DNA from 3 places in the Colwellia sp. SU-HH01172 genome. Region 1 is predicted to be linked to each of the others. Evidence: predicted binding sites of a transcription regulator. Region 1 holds the regulator's gene; each other region holds the start of a gene.
What was found. Region 1 encodes sigma-54, which starts transcription at its own class of promoters, with help from an activator protein. Its sites were predicted from a motif close to GTTGGCACGNNNNTNGNNT; they were not measured.

Region 1 (4,939 bases):
TGACGGCAGTCATCGACAATGAAAATAACCTTATTGGCTTATTTACCGACGGTGATTTACGCCGAATTTTAGATGCAAAAATCGATATTCATCAAGATACTATCACCAGTGTCATGACAGAAAAACCTTATGTAGCTGAGCAAGAAATGTTAGCAGCAGAAGCGTTAAAGATTATGGAAGACAAAAAGATCAACGGCCTAATCATAGTCGACAAAGACAACCATCCGATCGGCGCAATGAATATGCATGATTTACTCAAATCAGGAGTACTATAACTTTGAACAGCTTATATGGCGAAGTTGCAGACAATATTTGGCAAAAAGCCAAAAATATTAAACTCTTTATCTGTGATATTGACGGGGTTTTTTCCGACGGACGTATTTACCTTGGCAACGATGGCGAAGAATTAAAAGCCTTTCATACCAAAGATGGCTATGGCATAAAAGCTTTAGGTGCGAGCGGCGTCGATGTTGCTGTTATCACCGGCCGAAAATCTAATATCGTCCAAACCCGTATGACAGCGCTCAATGTTAAACATATAGTGCAAGGACAAGAAGATAAACTGCCAGCATTAAAAGCTATGGTTGAGTCACTAAATCTATCACCAGAGCAAGTCGCCTATATTGGTGATGACATGCCAGACTTTGCCTGCCTCAACTATGTTGGTTTAAGTATTGCGGTACATGATGCTCACCCCGCCATTTTAAACATTTGCGACTATATTACCTATACCCGTGGTGGTTTCGGTGCAGTACGTGAAGCCTGTGATTTAATGATGCAAAGCCAAAATACCTTAGCTGATGCAACAGGCGCCAGTATATGAATCGAATATATGGTGCGACAATAGCCTTTTTTTTATTTGCTATAACAACTTATGGTTTGATCGAGTGGTATAGTGAAAAAGATGTCGACACCAATGTACTAGACAATGGCAATGAGCCAGAATTCATTGCGGAAAATCTTAATAGCGATATTTATCAGGCATCCGGCGTTTTATCTTATGAAGTTCAGGCACAACGTATGGAACATTATGCTCAATTAGAGGTCACACGTTTTGAGTATCCACGTTATACCTTGTACCCGAAAAATAACAAACCCACTTGGCAAGTAACCGCTAACGAGGGCACATTATATAATAACAACCGTGTAAAACTGGAAAATCGCGTCCGCTTAATCGCGACTGACAAAGAAAGTTTAATACAAGAAGTACATGGAAAGAACTTAGAAATGGATTTGAAAAGCAATATAATTAGCTCAGAGCAAACTATTCTAATATTAGGTAAAGGATTTACTATGTATGGCTCAGGATTAATTGTAGACTTAAACACAACACAGATGACATTGACCGAACATGTACAAACCATTTATAAAAAAACTAACAACTAAGTTAGCACTTGCTACAGCTTTCAGCTTATTAATATCAAGTGTTAACGCGGAAAAATTTGATGTTGACCAAGAAATTAAAATTTCTTCTTCACGACAAGCGGCTGATCTGAAAAACAAGATTTTCAGCTATATCGATAATGTCATAATTTCCCAAGGCACACTGACCATTAATGCTGAATTAGTACAAGTTATTGCCCAAGATGAAAGCGAAGATAAGATATACATAGCCAAAGGTTCACCTGCAACATTCGAGCAAACGTTAGAAGACGGTAGCCCAATTAATTTACAAGCCAATGAAATACGCTATGAACCCGCAAAAAATATTGTAGTGATTTCAGGTAATGCGTTACTACGCCAAGAAGGCAGCGAGGTTAGCGGCAGTAAAATTACCTATAATTTTGAAACTGAATATGTCAACGCTGAAAGTTTAGAAAATGCTAAAGTTGAGACTGTTTTGCAACCTAAAAGTAAAGCTGAAGTACCAAAAAAATTAAAGGAACAGCAGAACTAAATGGCCAACTCTACATTATCTGCAACAGGTTTAGCAAAATCATACAAAGGCCGAAAAGTTGTTAAAAACGTCAGTTTAAAAGTTTCTGCTGGACAAATCGTCGGTTTATTAGGGCCAAATGGCGCCGGAAAAACCACCTCTTTCTATATGATAGTTGGCCTAGTTAATAACGATAATGGCACTATCGTATTAAATGATGAAGATTTAACGCTATTGCCGATGCACGAACGTGCACGCAAAGGCATTGGCTACTTACCACAAGAAGCGTCAATATTTCGCAAGTTATCAGTTTATGACAATATCATGGCTATTTTGCAAACTCGTAAGTCATTATCTGATGTTGAAAAAGAAGAAAAGCTTGAGCATTTATTGGAAGAATTCAATATCGGCCATATTAAAGATAACTTAGGCATGAGCTTATCTGGTGGTGAACGTCGGCGCGTTGAAATTGCCCGGGCATTAGCCGCCGATCCAAAATTTATCTTACTTGACGAACCTTTTGCCGGTGTTGATCCAATTTCAGTAGGTGATATAAAAAAAATTATCCTACACTTAAAAGAACGTGGCATTGGCATTTTAATTACCGATCACAATGTCCGTGAAACGCTCGATGTTTGTGAACACGCATATATTGTTAGTCACGGCGAACTTATTGCAGAAGGTGATGCGGATCAAATTCTCGCAAACCAGCATGTAAGAGATGTATACCTTGGCGAACAATTCACGCTATAGTTATTGGCATACGTTAAAAGCAAAATAATATTGCACTAAATAGTAACAGGGAAAAGAAAAACTAAATGCGTCCTACTCTGCAGCTCCGTATCGGACAACAGTTAACTATGACTCCCCAATTGCAGCAAGCAATTAAGCTGTTGCAATTGTCGACCTTGGATTTACAACAAGAAATTCAAGAAGCACTTGAAAGTAATCCGTTACTTGAAATGGATGAAAACCAAACGACTTCATCGGAAAGTACGCCTGATAATTTAGAAGAAGCATTTTCGGCCAACGCCAGTGACAACAACAGTGAAGTAGCATCTCTAGATGGCAGTGAAGATTCAGCGCCAACAATCGATGAAATTAGCTCTGCCGAAGGCTTAGCAAAAACCGATATCCCCGAAGAATTGAATAATGACACCACCTGGGATGATAATTTCAGCGCTGGTACTAGCAGTGGCAGTGTTGGTCCTGCTTCTGAAGATTATACCTATCAAGGTGAAACCAAAGATTCAATTCAAGATCACCTAATTTGGCAAATGGAACTGACGCCTTTTACCGAAACCGATAAAACCATTGCCATTGCCATTATTGAAGCGATTGACGAAGCGGGTTATTTAACTGTTTCGGCTGAAGAAATTTTAGAAAGTGTCGGCATTGAAGACCTTGAACTTGATGAAGTCGAGGTGGTGCTAAAACGAATTAACGTCTTTGACCCTATAGGGGTTGCCGCCCGCTCAATTCCAGAGTGTTTGTTGATCCAATTGAATCAATTTTCAAGCGATACCCCTTGGTTAGCAGAAAGTAAACTCGCAGTTAGTGAGTATATTGACTTATTGGGTAATCGCGATTACCGGCAATTAATGCGTAAGTTGCGTTTAAAAGAAGAGCAATTACGCGAAGTGATACGTCTTATTCAAACCTTAGACCCTCGCCCTGGCGATAGCGTTGTTAAGAGTGAAGAACAATACGTAATTCCTGATGTTTCAGTGGAAAAGAAAAACGGCCGTTGGACAGTAGAATTAAATCCTGACACTGCACCTAAGCTGTCGGTCAATCAGCAATATGCCGCCATGTCACGTTCTATGAAGTCGTCGACGGATTCACAATTTATTCGTTCTAATCTGCAAGAAGCGAAATGGTTTATTAAGAGCTTGGAAAGTCGTAACGACACCTTATTAAAAGTATCCAACTGTATTGTGCAACGCCAACAAGGTTTCTTTGAACATGGCCCAGAAGCCATGCGCCCTATGGTATTAAACGATATTGCTGAAGCCGTTGATATGCATGAATCAACCATTTCTCGCGTTACCACGCAAAAATATATGCACACGCCTAGAGGCATATTTGAATTAAAATATTTCTTCTCAAGCCATGTTAGTACCGAAAATGGCGGCGAGTGCTCATCAACTGCTATTCGCGAGTTAATTAAAAAATTAGTCTCGGCAGAAATTCCCGCCAAACCACTCAGTGACAGTAAAATGGCAGATATTTTAGCGGAACAAGGCATTAAAGTAGCAAGGCGTACCATTGCAAAATATCGAGAGTCGCTCTCGATACCACCATCGAATCAACGTAAAAGCCTATTATAGGTTTGGTTTATTAACCCGCAAAAGAGGATTGACGCATATGCAAATTAATCTTACCGGACACCATGTCGATGTTACCGATTCATTACGTGATTATGTCAATGGAAAATTTGAAAAACTAGAACGACATTTTGATCACATCAACAATGTTCATGTAGTTTTAACCGTAGAAAAACTTAATCAAATAGCGGAATCAACCGTGCACTTAAGTGGCAGTGAAGTTCATGCCAAAGCAGAAAATAATGACATGTATGCTTCTATTGACTCACTGATTGATAAGTTAGATCGGCAAATATTGAAATATAAAGGCAAAATAAACAAACATTAACGTCTCTTCGCATTAGGTCTTTGAAGTAATTATGAAGTTGCAAGACATCTTAACCCCGGACTGCACAATATGTGCAGCACCGGGTTCCAGTAAAAAGCGTGTATTAGAATATTTAAGCAGTTTGGCGGCAGAAAAGCTGGCCAGCCACGATACTTTCCAATTATTAGAAAGCTTAGTTAAGCGCGAAAAAATGGGCTCAACGGGTATCGGCAATGGTATTGCCATTCCCCACGGACGTTTAGACAATGCGAGTGCCCCAATTGCTGTGGTTATCACCACGGAACAAGCAATTAACTTTGACGCTATAGATCATCGCGCTGTCGATATTTTTATTGCCTTATTTGTTCCTGAAGAAGAATGTCAAAATCATTTATGTACCTTACAAAGTATTGCACAGATATTTCGTGA
Region 2 (4,939 bases), on a different contig from region 1:
GGGCTGTTATCTCGATTTATGGTGCCGCTAAGCGTTTCGAACAAGTTCATTTACTTCAATAGCCGCTAGCGCTACTGAATTAAAGCATTAGCTAAAGACATTAAAAAGGCACAAATATATTTAATATTTGTGCCTTTTAACTAATTGATGGTGAATTTTACACTAAGAAAAAACATAAAACTCCATAACCAAATGTTATTTAAGCATTTTAATTTATGGCGTTAACTTTGCTACTATTGATGCCATTAGCTATTCTAACCAAATAATCAATAGTAATTGCAATGGAGTGACAAATGACCGTAATTCTTGAAGATCGTCCAATTGAACAAGTCCGAGAAGAAACTATCGACCAGTTAATATTTAACTATAGTCATGGTGTGATTTCTTCAGCAGCTTTTGAGCGCCGATTAGATCAAGCAATGAATAGTGAATCACATCAGGAAATTGTTGATTTAGTAGCCGATCTAACGCTAAAAGCCGATAACAGCTATAACGATAGAAAAGAACATCAATTCACTCCAAGTTATTCAACCTCAAATAACGACGACGCACTAAGTCTAAAAAGCATTTTAGGAAATGTTGAACGCAGCGGCCAGTGGTACGTGCCGAAAGTAATTACCGTTAATAGTATTTTAGGCGAAGCAATGTTGGACTTTACCGATGCGGTATTTCAACATCAAAATGTGATAATTAAGCTCAATTGTCTTTTAGGTAGCTCTACTATTTATGTACCTGAAAACGTCAACGTAGTGTGTAAAACATATGGTATTGTCAGCAGTATTGAAAATAAAGCCCCATCGTTAGCGGGTCGACAAGCCCCGAGTATAACAGTCGAGGGAAAAGTGGTATTAGGCTCGCTTAATGTCTCTATTAAAAGAACAATTAAAGAAAAGTTTATTACTTTCGCTAATAACTTAAAAGCGGTGTTTGACGACAAAAAGTAACTATTCTAGCTCCGATAAAGCAATATATCAGGCGTTAGTGGATCAGCACGATAAACTAACGCCATTTTATTGACCAATTAACACTTACTGTAAAACAGCCAATTTACAACATACCAAATGCTGACAGTAAACTGCGGCCACTTAACATTAACGTGATCAATATAACACTGACGGCGGCAATATTTTGCCAGCGATTGTTACGATATTGCCCAAGCTTTTTAGTATTCATGATCCAAAGTAAGAACAAACTAATGATAGGTAACAACAAACCATTAGCCACTTGTGCAAACCAAATAATCGATACCGGTTTAATACCGACACAACTAATGGTTACGCCTAAGGTAAGAATCACCATCCAGGTTAATCTAAAACCAAAAGCATTCAGGCTTTTATCCAAATTTAAAATACCACTTAAGGCATAAGCTGCCGCCAACGGGGCCGTAATGGCAGAAGAAATTCCTGCGCAAAATAAGCCTATGCCAAGTAAAATACTTGCCCAATCACCGAATAATGGCTGTAACGCAGGTGCCAAATCGGCAGCACTTTGAATAGAAAGTTGCTGGCCAAAAAATGCCGACGCTGCCGTAGACAATATAGCTATAGATATCAAAGCGCCAATAGGAATAGAAATTAATAAGTCTTTTCTAGCTTTTGGGATATCGTCGCTTGAGCGCCATTTTTCACTTGCAGTCGAGGCATGTAAAAATAAATTATAAGGAACTACTGTGGTGCCTATTAAGGCTATTACCGTAAGCGTTGCCCCCGTTGGTACTTCAAATGCAACAAAACTGCTAAATAGCTCGCTCCACTTAGGCTCAGTGATTAAAAAAGTTAATATAAATGCAATACTCATCATGCCAACTAAAACCACTAACGCGCGCTCAATTACTTTATAACTGCCAGTTAACAACAAAAGAAAAGCGACGACTCCAATGATGATAGGAAAAATGATAGTTGCATAAGCCACATCAACATTTAGCTGTTTGGCAAAGCTCACTAAGCCCAAACTTGCACCGGAAATATTGCCACTTTGGTAGGCACCATTGCCAATCACAATGGCACTAACCACCAAGACAATTGCACTTGCTTTTAGAAAGGGCTGTTTTATTGCCGCGCGAATGTTTTCGCCTAAGCCCTGCTGACTTACAATACCAAGTCGTGCTGACATTTCCTGCAACACAATAGTCGCTATCATGGCAAACAAAAGTGCCCATACTAAGGTTAAGCCATAGTTTGCACCTGCAAGAGATGCGGTTATAACAGTACCAGGGCCGATAAATGCCGCAGTGACCAGAAATGCCGGCCCTATTTGAGGAAACTTCATCTTTAATACCCTGTTTTTATTATTATAAAGGAATCTTTGATGACTTTATCATAGCGAGTCTGGTAGGAAATTACAGCGCTAAATTCTCAATAACCTTGAACTAAGAGCCTAATGTTTAATTAATGAAGTGCTAGATTTTTAGCTGTGCTATTTTTTGCAGGGGTATCGCATAGTAATAAAACTCGGCTAGTGCCTGCGGTGAAAAGGCCGCGATAAACACATAACAAGGAAAGAATTTATCTTGAAGTAAGCACATAAAGACAGTAATACAACAACGAGAAAAAATACTGTCGAGATGAACAGCTAACTCACGCCAAAATAAATTCTTAAGTAAAGGTAAGTGACAATGACATCATGCACGTTATACGCTGGTATCTATGCGCGGATAATTGCGAATAAACTCCAACATAGACTGAGAGAATTCTGCTTTATCAATACTGTCATCACCATCAATTGCTTGTAATTGTTGCTTCATGGTTTCAACAAAAGAAGGAAACTCTGCGTCTTGCTCACTATTTTCCATATCATCAAATAGGCTTTCTAAGGTCGTAAGGTTACCATATGAAGTTTGCGTTTCAGGGCTAGCATTCGACATTCTCTCAACCATTTGATCAAGCATTAATTGGTGTTCTTCATCACTGATTTCACCATTGCCATCGGTATCCATGCGGGCAAACATCTTTTCAAGTTTTTCAGCACTGACATTTTCAGGTGCATTATTGATAAACTCTTCTTTTGAAACTTGTCCATTACCATCAGCATCTGATGCAGAAAAGCGCTCTTTACGCTCCATCATCATTTGGTTAATAGTCGGCAGTGCATTGTTATTGATTGTATTCATGTTCATTTCCTTAATGAGCGTAGAGTAAATAAATATCAATCAAGTAACATGCAAGCTATAGCCCCTGTTATGTTTAGAAAATATAAGAAATGTCAAGATTTGTAAAATGATAGCAGTCGATGCAAATTAAAGTACTCATTTGCTCTTAAGTACTATGCCAACAACAGGCGCTGCAATAGAAGAATTGCAAATTGAAACTTTCTATTGTTGCTCTAACCACTCTTTTGGCGACATATTAGTCTGTTTTCTAAAAACACGAGCAAGTGCCGAAGCGGTTTCATAGCCAACGCTATTGGCGACAATACTAACGTTCTTACCTTGTTTTAATAACGACTGTGCAACGCCTACGCGCCAACTCACCAAATAGTCGTTAGGGGTTTGGCCAATAACGCCTTTAAAAACTTCGGCAAACTTTGACCGTGACATTAACGCCAGCCCTGCCATTTTTTCCAATGACCAATGCTCTTCAGGGTGATTATGTAGTTGCTGCAAAACATTCTTCAGCTGAGGATGCATTAACCCCGCCAGCATGCCTTGGGCAATATCGCCTTTAGTAATAAGTGAGCGCATCATATTGATAATGAATATTTCCATTAATCGGTTCATCACCGCTTGACGCCCCTGCTGTTCTTGCCCAGCTTCGGCAATGATCCAATCAATATTGGTTTGCAAAAATGGTGACTCTGCTAAAGGTAGAATGAGTAAGTCAGGTAAGGCTTCTGCCAATAAATTTGAGCTATTACTACCATAAGTCACTGTTGCACAAATAAGTTCAGCATTGTCAGTATCGCGCGCTTGTAAGCCATGCTTAACTGGCCTAGGCAGAAAAATAATCGAAGGTTTGTCTAAGACAATAGTCGACTTGTCTAGCCCTAGAATAGATAAAGTGCCACTACGCAATAAATGAATATGGCCTTCTGCTGCGGCTCCTTCGTTAAAATGAGACAAACCACAGAGTTTCCCGGTGTAGAACACTCCGGCTTGTAGGCTAAATCGATCAATTATTTGTGAAAGATGGTCCATAAATACGCAACTTGGACGATTTGGTTCAAAGTGCGGACGATTGTATCCCACTCGCTAAGCAATCAACACTATTATTTCTCCCGTCATTAACAACTACACAAATTAGGAAACAAGATGTTTAAAACAACCTTAAAAACAATATTAGCCGGTTCTATTTTAGTTGCTAGCAGTCTTTCATTTGCCGCAGACATCGACATGAATGCTGATGCCAATGACCTAGCAATTAAAGGTTATGACCCAGTAAGTTACTTCACCATGTCGACACCTAAAATGGGTAATGCAAGTTACACAGCAACATATAAAGGTGGTATTTACCGTTTTAGCAACGAAGAAAACCGCGACATGTTTAAAGCAAACCCAGCTAAATATGCGCCTCAATACGGTGGCTTTTGTGCCTTTGGTGTTGCGATGGAGAAAAAGTTTGATACCGATCCATTAGCTTGGAAAATTGTCGACAACAAATTGTATTTGAACCTGAATAAAGACGTACAAAAGAAATGGTTAACTGACGTACCTGGTTACTTAAACCTTTCTAGTGATAACTGGAGCGATATTAAAAATGTTGCTGCCGATGAGCTTTAAGAAAGCACTCAGTTAACTATTTTAATTAAGTATTTAGTTAAGTTTCAAAATTGAAACCTTAAAAGTAAGTAGGAATAAGCGATGAATGTAGAAGAAATCAGAAGTGAGCAACACTTTACTGACGTTCTAGCGTCAAACTCTGAAGTGTTAATCGATTTTTGGGCACCGTGGTGCGGGCCTTGTAAAGCGATGGCGCCAATATTTGAACAAGTTGCGGGTGAGCAA
Region 3 (4,939 bases), 420 kb from region 1:
TGTTGATGCCGGTGAGTTTACCTTTACTTGGGATGGACAAGGTGCTGACGGAGAACCTGCTCCAGAAGGCGCTTATCGTTTTCGTGTTGCCGGCCTAGTTGACGGTGAAGCAAATGAGTTGCAAGCGATGACCTATCGAAAAGTAGACAGTGTCACTTTAGCAGGAGCGGGTGGTAATATTTTATTAAATCTTAATGGTGGCAGCACGATGAAATTGTCGGATGTTGTTGAAGTAACCCAAGGTTAAATTAACAGAATTTTTTACGAGGTGAATTTATGTCATTTAATATCGCACTGAGCGGATTAAACGCCGCTCAAAAAGACTTGGATGTTACATCCAATAACATTGCAAACGTCAACACTACTGGCTTTAAAGAATCACGAGCTGAATTTGTTGATGTTTATGCGGCATCTTTGTTAGCGTCAGGCAAAACTAAAGTCGGTGACGGTGTTTTGACGGCTGACGTTGCTCAACAGTTTCAACAAGGTAGTATTCAGTTTACTAATAATGCCCTTGATTTAGCGATTACGGGTAATGGCTTTTTTGCCACGGTACCAGAAATTGATAGCTTAGAGACTTCGTACACACGAGCAGGTCAATTTAAGTTAAATGATAGCAATTTCGTGGTGAATTCAGCTGGTGAGCACTTATTAGGTTTTCCTGTAAATGCTGATGGTACCTCTGCTTCAGTGAGTTTAAGTACCGCCGAGCCTATTCGTATTCCAACCGCATCTGGTGCGCCACAACAATCATCAGAAGTTGATATTCGTATGAATTTACCGGCAGGGGATTCATATATAGCAACAGCACCGGGTAACTTTGACCCTGATGATCCACTAACTTTTAACCATTCAACGTCGGTTACTATTTTTGACTCTTTAGGTGATAGTCACGTTATGACATATTATTTTGTTAAAGATGACCCGGCAGTGAACCCGAATGAATGGATGATGTTTGCTGCAGTAGATGGCAACCCTATTGATTTAGAAGATCCCGCAGGTGGTGGCACTAACCCTGTCGGAGGGACTGTATCTGGTCCTTTATCCCCTACAGGTGTTACCGGGGCAAGATTGATATTTGATGCTTCTGGTGACTTTATAGATCAAGTCCCTACTTTGGCAAATGGTGGTATTATAACGAGAGATTTTACTAATCATTTACCTAATGGTGCAGATACAACTCAAACTGTACAATTGGATTTTAATTTAGATCCAAATGGGCCAAATGCCAATGAACCAACACAATTTGCCTCAAACTTTGAAGTCACATCATTAGAGCAAGACGGATTAGCGGTTGGTCGTTTAACTGGTATTGATATTGGCACTGATGGTTTGGTAAGAGCAACCTATAGCAACGGTACGTCAGAGCCTTTATCACGTATTGCTATGGTTAACTTTGCTAATGAACAAGGGTTGACGCAAATCGGTAATACCGGTTGGAAAGAAAGTATTACTTCTGGTGAAGCATTGGCGGGTGAAGGTGGCTCTGGAACCTTTGGTACCATTAATTCTTCAGCACTCGAGCAATCGAATGTTAACTTAACCTCAGAATTGATTGACTTAATTTCAGCACAACGAAATTTCCAAGCCAACTCGAGAGCATTAGAAGTTGATAATCAGTTAAACCAAACGATATTGCAAATTCGCTAAAGCGTTAATTGACTTAAAACATTAAAAACCAGGTTGACCTTAAGTTTGCCTGGTTTTTTCGTATACCCCAGGCGACAAAGCTTAAATAGCCCCTTCTATATTGCCAATACCTAGCGTATTTATGCTTTGGCATTTTAATTGCATTCTTCATGTTAATTGAAATTATATTGTCTGGAATTCATTATGGATAAGATGCTGTACATCGCTATGAGCGGTGCAAAACAAAATATGCATGCCTTATCAGTAACAGCTAATAACCTTGCCAATGCTAAAACGACAGGCTTTAAGGCCGATCTAGCGAACGCTCGCACAATGCAAGCCTTTGGTGAAGGCTTGCCAACGCGTGTATTTTCGATGATGGAAAGATCAGGCCAAAACTTTGACAGTGGTGCCTTTCTTACCACAGGCAGAGATCTCGACCTAGCGATTCAAGGACAGGGTTGGCTTACAGTGCAAACTCAAGATGGTAGTGAAGCATATACTCGTAATGGTCAATTAAAACTAAATGATAACGGTGCATTAGAAACCTCAAGCGGCAACTTAGTTATTGGTGAAAATGGTCCAATATTCTTACCGTTACCCGTTAACAATATCGATATTTCAGCGGATGGAACCATTATGGTTCAACCTGAAGGAGCGCCGAGTTCAGTTCAGGAGGAAGTTGGACGCATTAAGTTGGTCAATCCTGACAATCGGTTCTTAGAAAAAGGCAATGATGGCTTATTTCGTCGCAAAGATGGCAATAATGAACCGGCCGATGTCACAGTAAAGGTCGCCAATGGTGCGATAGAGTCAAGCAATGTAAACCCTATTGGTGAAATGACCGATATGATCGCGCTGCAGCGTCAGTTTGAAATGCAGTTAAAAATGATGAAAACCGCCGAAGAAGTGGATGCAAGTGCAGCTTCACTATTACGCGCGTTCTAAATAAATTTTCTCGAGGTGATGTATGAACCCAGCATTATGGATCAGTAAAACAGGCTTAGACGCGCAAACAAAAGAAATTGCCGTTATTTCAAATAACCTAGCCAATGCCAGCACGGTCGGTTTTAAGAAAAGCCGCGCAGTATTTGAAGATTTACTTTATCAAAATATTAACCAACCGGGTGGTCGTTCGGCGCAAGATACGGAAATGCCTTCAGGATTAATGCTAGGTGCGGGTACTAAAGTGGTCGCAACACAAAAGATTCATACCCAAGGGGATATGTTAAACACAGATAATGCCTTAGATCTCATGATCCAAGGTGAAGGTATGTTTGAAATTTTAATGCCTGATGGCTCATCGGCCTATTCACGTAATGGTCAATTTACCTTAGATGAAGAGGGTAATATGGTTACCCCCGGAGCAGGCTATTTATTACAACCGCAGGTGACCGTGCCTGAAGATGCATTGAGCATTATAGTGTCACAAGATGGTGAAGTGTCAGTTACCCTGCAAGGGCAAGCAGAGCCGTCGGTTGTTGGACAAATTAATACGACTAACTTTGTTAACCCGACTGGATTAGAACCTATAGGTCAGAACTTATATGTTGAAACGGCTGTTAGTGGTGCACCTCAGGAGGGGGTTCCCGGTTTAGAAGGTTTCGGCATGATAGTGCAAGGGGCATTAGAAACCTCGAATGTTAATACCACCGAAGAGTTAGTCAACCTGATTGAAAGTCAACGAGTATACGAAATGAACTCAAAAGTTATTTCTGCTGTTGACCAAATGCTTAGTTACATTAATCAGCAGTTATAACGTTAGGGGACGTATGATGAATACGAAACAATCTACACAAAAAGTTAGCTTATTAGTGGTAAGTATACTTACGTTATTGCTTAGTGGCTGTGCCAGTGTTGAACAAGCAAAAACGCTGCCTGATGATCCTGATTTTGCACCTATTTTGCCGGAAATGAATGATGAGCCCTTAGTGCCTACGGGGTCATTATTTAAAGTAAATTATGTCAACAATATCTATTCAGATTCAAAAGCCCATCGAGTTGGCGATATTATTTCAGTGATTTTAAGTGAAAGTACACAGGCACAGAAAAATGCGAAAACTGAGCTTAAAAAGGAAAATAGTGCCACGCTGAACCCAATTACTGGCTTTGGTGGTACTCCAGTCAATATTAAGAATAAATCTATTCAATTTGGTTATGACCAAGAGTCAGACTTTAAAGGTGACTCAAAAGCTAATCAAGGCAATAGCCTATCAGGTAATATTTCTGTGCATGTTTTGAGAGTTTTGCCTAATGGCAATTTGATGATCCGTGGTGAAAAGTGGATGACATTAAACAACGGCGATGAATATATTCGTTTGACCGGCATTATTCGCTCTCAAGATATCAGTTCAAGCAATACGATTACTTCCAGTAAAGTGGCTAATGCACGTATTCAGTATGCCGGCACAGGAACTTTTGCTGATGTGCAAGAGCAAGGTTGGCTATCGAAATTTTTCAGTAGTTCATGGTGGCCTCTGTAGGGGATTATATGATGAAAAAATATATTTATGGCCTGTGTTGCCTAGTATTATTGGTTTTTTTTCCAGAAACAAATGCACAAAGAATAAAAGACTTAGCCGATGTTGCAGGGGTACGTAGTAACCAATTAATTGGTTATGGTCTTGTGGTAGGTTTACCAGGCACTGGCGAGCAAAGCCCATTTACTGAACAAAGTTTTAAAACCATGTTAAGTAACTTTGGCATTACTATGCCAACCAATTTAAAACCAAAAATTAAAAATGTTGCCGCTGTTGCCGTACATGCTGAGCTACCTGCTTTTGCAAAACCCGGACAAAAAATTGATATTACCGTTTCTTCTATGGGCAGCGCGCAAAGCTTACGTGGTGGTACTTTACTGCAAACCATATTAATGGGGCTTGACGGGAATGCTTATGCGGTTGCTCAAGGCAGCCTTGTTGTTAGTGGCTTGGGTGCTGAAGGGCTAGATGGTTCTAAAGTTATTGCCAATACCCCTACGGTTGGTCGTATTGCCAACGGTGCTATGGTGGAACGTGAAGTTATTTCACCGTTTACCTCAGGTGATTACATTACCTTTAATTTACACAATGCTGATTTTACTACCGCGAAACGTTTGTCAGACACCATTAACAACTTAATTGCCGGTTCTGCTCGGGCTGTTGACGCTGCTTCGGTCAAGGTCACCGCACCTAGAGATGCTGCCGATCGAGTTAGTTTTTTAGCGACCTTGGAAAACTTAGAATTTGAACCCGGTTCGCCATCAGCAAAAATTATTGTTAATTCACGAACTGGAACCATTGTTATTGGAGCCGAAGTACGCTTATTGCCG

Region 2: AC27JP_RS11750 (EF-hand domain-containing protein) is a predicted target of sigma-54. The motif match lies at 3,147-3,165, and genes of this name have one in related genera.
Region 3: flgF (flagellar basal-body rod protein FlgF) is a predicted target of sigma-54. The motif match lies at 1,776-1,794, and genes of this name have one in related genera.

What each region holds. Positions count from the first base shown of each region.
Region 1 covers NZ_BAAJMB010000001.1:1,119,006-1,123,944, forward strand. Annotated here, with positions in the region: gene AC27JP_RS04930 (KpsF/GutQ family sugar-phosphate isomerase) at 1-275, shown strand, start outside; gene kdsC (3-deoxy-manno-octulosonate-8-phosphatase KdsC) at 272-823, shown strand; gene lptC (LPS export ABC transporter periplasmic protein LptC) at 820-1,386, shown strand; gene lptA (lipopolysaccharide transport periplasmic protein LptA) at 1,352-1,897, shown strand; gene lptB (LPS export ABC transporter ATP-binding protein) at 1,898-2,629, shown strand; gene AC27JP_RS04955 (RNA polymerase factor sigma-54) at 2,695-4,206, shown strand; gene hpf (ribosome hibernation promoting factor) at 4,244-4,531, shown strand; gene ptsN (PTS IIA-like nitrogen regulatory protein PtsN) at 4,563-4,939, shown strand, end outside.
Region 2 covers NZ_BAAJMB010000004.1:46,154-51,092, reverse strand. Annotated here, with positions in the region: gene AC27JP_RS11765 (CBU_0592 family membrane protein) at 1-62, shown strand, start outside; gene AC27JP_RS11760 (LiaF domain-containing protein) at 294-944, shown strand; gene AC27JP_RS11755 (Nramp family divalent metal transporter) at 1,048-2,268, opposite strand; gene AC27JP_RS11750 (EF-hand domain-containing protein) at 2,630-3,109, opposite strand; gene AC27JP_RS11745 (AraC family transcriptional regulator) at 3,311-4,132, opposite strand; gene AC27JP_RS11740 (YHS domain-containing (seleno)protein) at 4,247-4,714, shown strand; gene trxA (thioredoxin) at 4,796-4,939, shown strand, end outside.
Region 3 covers NZ_BAAJMB010000001.1:701,453-706,391, reverse strand. Annotated here, with positions in the region: gene AC27JP_RS03155 (flagellar hook assembly protein FlgD) at 1-247, shown strand, start outside; gene flgE (flagellar hook protein FlgE) at 277-1,650, shown strand; gene flgF (flagellar basal-body rod protein FlgF) at 1,834-2,577, shown strand; gene flgG (flagellar basal-body rod protein FlgG) at 2,600-3,388, shown strand; gene flgH (flagellar basal body L-ring protein FlgH) at 3,405-4,112, shown strand; gene AC27JP_RS03130 (flagellar basal body P-ring protein FlgI) at 4,124-4,939, shown strand, end outside.